Regions from separate parts of the Geobacillus sp. GHH01 genome, predicted to be linked through region 2. Evidence: riboswitches for the same ligand, from Rfam matches in the RefSeq annotation. Region 2 holds a riboswitch; the other holds the start of a gene.
The links. Region 2 has a riboswitch for thiamine pyrophosphate ahead of thiC (phosphomethylpyrimidine synthase ThiC). Riboswitches for the same ligand answer to the same signal wherever they lie in the genome.
Positions count from the first base shown of each region.

Region 1: another riboswitch for thiamine pyrophosphate. It lies ahead of tenA (thiaminase II); the one in region 2 lies ahead of thiC (phosphomethylpyrimidine synthase ThiC).

Region 1 is NC_020210.1:553,474-556,599, forward strand. Features, by position in the region: gene GHH_RS02845 (class I SAM-dependent rRNA methyltransferase) at 1-875, opposite strand, end outside; TPP riboswitch at 1,018-1,125, shown strand; gene tenA (thiaminase II) at 1,232-1,915, shown strand; gene GHH_RS02855 (ECF transporter S component) at 1,939-2,529, shown strand; gene GHH_RS02860 (ABC transporter ATP-binding protein) at 2,544-3,126, shown strand, end outside.
Region 2 is NC_020210.1:391,076-394,201, forward strand. Features, by position in the region: gene GHH_RS01985 (methyl-accepting chemotaxis protein) at 213-1,466, shown strand; TPP riboswitch at 1,601-1,714, shown strand; gene GHH_RS19070 (hypothetical protein) at 1,733-1,891, opposite strand; gene thiC (phosphomethylpyrimidine synthase ThiC) at 1,869-3,126, shown strand, end outside.

The sequences.
Region 1 (3,126 bases), 160 kb from region 2:
ACGACATCCCACTGTTTGCCGGCGCGCACTGATTCGCGCAAATAGTCGAAGGCGTTGGCGACGACAAATTCAACGTTCGTGAATCCGTTTAACGCGGCGTTCCGTTTCGCCGTTTCGATGGCATGTTCGGAAATATCGACGGCAGTAGCATGTTTTGCCCCATACAGACAAGCGTTTAGCATAAACGAGCCGGTATGGGTGAAGCAGTCGAGCACGGTTGTCTCCGGACCGATGAGCGGACGAAGAGCGGCGCGGTTTTGCCGTTGGTCGAAGAAAAAGCCGGTTTTTTGTCCGTTTTCAATATCGACGATGTATTTCACGCCGTTTTCCTCGATTTCGATTTCCGTTTCCGCTTCCCCGTACCAAAAGCCTTTTTCTTGTTTGAGACCCTCAAGCTCCCGAACGGACACATCGTTGCGCAAATAAATGGCCCTTGGGGCAAACACGTCAAGCAAGCCGCGCAAAATCCAGTCTTTCCGCCTTTCCATGCCGAGCGCCAAAATTTGCACAACAAGCACATCTTCATATTTGTCGACGATCAATCCGGGCAAAAAGTCGGCTTCGCCATAGACGGCGCGGCAGGAGCGAACGCCGGGAATCATCCGTTCACGGTACGCCCACGCCTGACGGATGCGGTCGATGAAAAAGCGCTCATCGAGTTCATCGTTTGGGTTTTGCGTCAAGACGCGGACGATGATTTGCGAAGCGGGGTTGATATATCCTTTCGCCAGCCAATAACCTTGATGATTGTAAACGTCAACGAAGTCGCCCGGCGTCGCATCGCCTTCGATGCGGTCGACTTCACTTCGAAAAATCCATGGATGCCCTTGCTCAAGCCGTTTTTTCCGTTCTCTTTTCAGGATGACCTTCGCCATCGTTTCCACTCCCATTCCGTCGTCAATTGCTGCGTTTCCATCATAGCGGATTGCAACGCATAGCGCAACGTCGGAGAAAAAAAGATTGACAATCGTTCGTGCCATGGTATGATTAAGTGTAAAGAAAACTGAAAATTGCACCATCATCCACTAGGGGGGCCTTTAGAAAGGCTGAGATCAAAGTGTGCCTTTGAGACCCTTAGCACCTGATCTGGGTAATGCCAGCGTAGGGAAGTGGAGGAGCAGCACAGCAAGGCTAGGCTTTGCCTTGCCAACGTCGCATGCCCACGCCGCTTTCTTTACGCCAATCGGCAAAGGAAGCGGCGTTTTTATTTTGCCAAAAAGGGGGAAAACGAATGTCATTTGCCAAACAATTGCGCCAAGCGGCCGATCCGATCTGGCAGGCGAGTTTCCGCCATCCGTTTGTTCAGGAGCTTGGCCAAGGGACGCTTGCGCGCGAGAAGTTTCGCTATTACGTGATGCAAGATGCCTATTATTTGCGCCATTTTGCCCGCGTGCAGGCGATCGGGGCGGCGAAATCGCCGGATTTGGCGACGACAGCCCGGTTGGCGCACCATGCACAAAGCACGTGCGAAGCCGAGCTGTCGCTGCATGAAACGTTCGCCGAGCTCTTGGGCATTACGGAAGAGGAAAGGGCGGCGTTCATTCCGGCGCCGACGGCGTACGCCTATACGTCGCACATGTACCGCGCGGCGTACGAAGGGCATCTCGGTGATGTTATCGCCGCCATTTTGCCGTGCTACTGGCTGTATTACGAAATTGGCGAGCGCTTGAAAATGTGCCGCCCGAATGATCCGATTTATGAAAAATGGATCGGCACCTACAGTTCGGACTGGTTCCGCTCGCTTGTGGAAGAGCAAATCGCGCGGCTTGACGACATCGCTGACGAGGTCACCGAAGAGGATCGCCATCGGATGAAGCAGCATTTCCTCATCAGCAGCGAATATGAGTACGAGTTTTGGGAGATGGCGTATCGGCTTGAGCAGTGGCCGTCGGCTGAATTGGCGGCGAGCCGTTGACGCAAGACAAGGAGGAGAACAGGATGGAAGTGAAGACAAAAGGGTTAAAATTGGCGGATATTTTAACGACGATCGTCATTGCGATTGTGTTTGGCATTATTTACAAATTATGGGGCCCGCTATATAGCGCGGTGGGAGCAGTAGGGTTTCATCTCGATCAACTCATTTACGGCATGTGGTTTATCGCCTCCTCGCTCGCTTATTTGCTCATTCGCAAGCCAGGGGTGGCGTTGCTCGCGGAGATTGCGGCTTCGTCCGGCGAGCTGATCATGGGATCGCAATGGGGGCTTGAAGTGCTCATTTACGGGGTCGTTCAAGGGCTGTTTGCCGAGCTCGTCTTTGCCGCCTTCCGCTATCGGCGCTTTGATGTGTTCGTTGTATCGCTCGGCGCGGTCGGGGCGACGATTGGCTCGCTCATCATGGACTTTTACAAAGGCTATATTGAGGCGCTCGCCCCATGGAATATGGCGCTCTTTTTGCTGGCGCGTTTTATCGGCGCCATCCTCATCTCCGGCGTGCTTGCTGTTTCATTGGCGAAAGCGCTCGAAAAAACCGGAGTGACGCAAATGTGGCGGCCGGCCTCGAAAGACGATTACGATGCATTGAACCGGTAAGGCGGCGAATGGCGATGAAACAAGCAATTGCGATTGATCGGCTGCGCCTGAAATTTCCCGGGAGCGACGGGCTGCTGTTTCGCGACTTGTCGCTTTCGATTGCCGAGGGGGAGAAAGTGCTCCTCCTTGGTCCGTCGGGATGCGGCAAGTCGACATTATTGCAAGTGATGGCTGGCATCATTCCCCACTCGATCGATGTGCCGATGAAAGCGGAGCGCCTTAAGCGGCCGGAACGGTGGGGCTATGTTTTCCAAGATCCTGATGCGCAATTTTGCATGCCGTATGCGGACGAGGAAATCGCTTTTGCCCTCGAAAATCGAAGCGTGCCGCGCCACGAGATGCCCGTCCGCATCCGTGCGCTGCTGAACCAAGTCGGTTTGGAGATCGCTCCGCATACTGATATTCATACGCTTTCCGGCGGGATGAAACAGCGGTTGGCGCTCGCTTCGGTGCTGGCGCTTGAGCCGGATGTCTTGTTTTTGGATGAGCCGACGGCGCTGCTTGATGAAGAAGGGACGAAGGCGGTATGGCAAACGGTGAAGAAGGTGGGCCGCGGCAAAACGGTCATCATCGTCGAGCATAAAATTGACCATGTGC
Region 2 (3,126 bases):
CGAACGGGGCGCCTTTTCTTATTTTCGTCACCGATTATAGGCGATCAAAAGCATGATGTTTTTGAGCGGGTCCTTGTTAGATCAGAAAACTTTGCAACCACCCCTATTCATGATTAGGGCTAGGAAGGAAAATGAACGTTCATTCACGAATCTATTTATGTGGTAAAGAAATAAGAAAGGTGTTTGCATCATGGCAAAAGGAGGAGAGCGTTTTGTCATTAGCAAGTTATATCATCCGCACCATGTTCATCGTCATCCCTGGCACAGCGGCGATCGGCATGGCCACATGCCTGGTCAACGGCATTCGCGGGGCGGCATTTTGGTGGACGCTTGTTGCTACGGTGCTGTTTGGCGCGATGCTCGGCTTCGTTTCGGCAACGCTCAACTATCGACGGTTTGTTGCCCCGATTGCCGTTATTAACGAACATTTAGGCAAGATGACAAGCGGAGATTTGACGGTGCGCATACCGCTTGATCGCGTGCAGCAGCTGCGGCCGATTGCGGCGTCGTTAAACGATATGGCAAACGCTTGGCAAAGTGTGATGGGGCAAATCCAACATCATGCCGAAGAAGTAGCGCAATATTCTCAGCAGCTTGCCGCCGTCGCCGAACAGACGACGAAAGCGACAGAGCAAATTGCGACAACGATGGAAACGCTTGCGGCAAGTGCGGAGGAGCAGGCCGATGCTGTCCGCACCACCGCCGCGTCCGTGCATGATATTTCCCAAACATTGAGCGACGTCGCTTTCCATACGAAAGAAGTGGCGCACCGGGCTGAGAAAACATCGGCGAAAGCAGAGGACGGCAAGCAGTCAATCGGACAAATGTCCGAGCAAATGCAGTTCATTTACGATCATGTGCAAACGCTCGGCCAGGTGGTGAAAGGGCTTGGGGAGCGCTCCAACGAGATTGGACAGATTACGGAAGCGATCACCGGCATTGCGTCGCAGACGAATTTGTTGGCGCTCAATGCGGCGATCGAAGCGGCGCGCGCCGGCGAGCAAGGGAAAGGGTTTGCGGTTGTCGCGGATGAAGTGCGGAAGCTCGCAGAACAATCAGCGCGCTCAGCGCAACAAATTTCCGAGCTGATCGGTTACATTCAAGAAGAAACGAAGCGGGCGGTTGCGTCTGCCGAACAGGTGATCTCCGAAGTGGCGAAAGGATTGAACGTGGCGGCGGCATGCGGCCAATCATTTGCCCATATTCGCGAGGAGGTCGGCCAAGTGAGCAAACAAATTGGACAAGTATCGTCCGCCATCGAGCAAATGACGGAGCATGCCCGCCAAGTGAACGACGCACTCCAACAGATGACCAATATTGTCGAACAGTCAGCGTCCGGTGCGGCCAACGTATCGGCAGCGACGCAGGAACAAATGGCTTCCGTCGAGGAAATCGCCTCTTCGTCGACATCGCTCGGTCAGATGGCGGACGAGATGCGGGCAATGCTGAAGAAATTTTCTGTGTGAGTGAGGAAAAGGACGCTTTCTTCGAGAAAGAGGGGCTTTCAAACGACGTGTGGGAGTCAACGTTTGGAATAAAATGGTTTGCATCTTTGCCAATTGCCTGATAAAATAAAAAAGTCAGTCATCATTGTGATACGCTTATCTGCTGGGGGAGTCCGAGAGCCGGGCTGAGAAAAGAACGCGATGAAGTTCTTTGACCCTTTGAACCTGATCTGGGTCATGCCAGCGTAGGGAAGCAGGCAGCGGGAACAGATGGACGCACAGGCTGTTCATTTGGCCTTTTTGCCTTGATCGGGTTCCGTTCGTTTTGCGGAACCCGTTTTTGCGTAAATATCCCCCGTTTTTGCCTCTCTTTTGCTGGTGCGGCTGCAGGTCTCAACCACCATTTCAAAGGAGGAAAGCCGCATGGAAAACATCCGCTCGTTCATGTCATTTCCAGCTAGCCGCAAGGTGTACATTGAAGGATCGCGCAAGGATGTGCGCGTGCCGATGAGAGAGATCGTGTTGTCGCCGACGAAAACGCCGCAAGGAACGGTGGAAAACGAGCCGGTGCGCGTCTATGACACAACCGGTCCATACACCGATCCTCATTTTGAGCCGGACGTCGAAAAAGGATTGCCGCCTCTTCGCCGCAACTGGATTGTTGAGCGCGGCGATGTCGAAGAAGTGAAGCCATCAGCGACCGCCGGCGTCCGCCCGCTGCCGTTCGTGCGCCGTCCATTGAGGGCAAAGCCCGGAAAAACCGTAACGCAAATGCATTATGCCAAACGGGGAATCATCACACCAGAGATGGAGTTCGTCGCCATCCGTGAACGAATCGACCCCGAAATCGTTCGCCAGGAAGTAGCGGCCGGACGGGCGATCATTCCGGCGAACATTAATCACCCCGAGAGTGAGCCGATGATCATCGGCCGTCGTTTCCATGTGAAAATTAATGCCAATATCGGCAACTCGGCCGTTTCATCCTCGATTGAAGATGAAGTGGAAAAGCTGCTTTGGGCGGTGCGTTGGGGCGCCGATACGGTCATGGATTTGTCGACCGGCAAACACATTCATGAAACACGCGAGTACATCATCCGCAATTCGCCGGTCCCCGTGGGAACGGTGCCGATTTATCAGGCGCTCGAAAAGGTAGGAGGGGTGCCGGAGAAGTTAACGTGGGACGTGTATCGTGAGACGTTGATGGAGCAGGCGGAGCAAGGAGTCGACTACATGACGATCCACGCCGGTGTGCGGCTTCATTACATTCCGCTCACCGCCAACCGGACGACCGGCATCGTCTCGCGCGGCGGCTCGATCATCGCCCAATGGTGTTTGGCCCATCATGAAGAAAACTTTTTGTATACGCATTTTGAAGAAATCTGCGAGATTTTGAAACAATACGATGTCGCGATCTCCCTTGGCGACGGCTTGCGCCCCGGCTCCATCGCCGATGCGAACGATGAGGCGCAGTTTGCCGAACTGGAAACGCTTGGCGAGCTGACGAAAATCGCCTGGAAGCATGATGTGCAGGTGATGATCGAAGGGCCGGGCCACATTCCGATGCATAAAATTCGCGAAAATGTCGAGCGGGAACAGGACATTTGCCATGGAGCGCCGTTTTATACGTTAGGGCCGCTTGTCACCGACATCGCGCCGGGATACGATCACATCACGTCGGCGA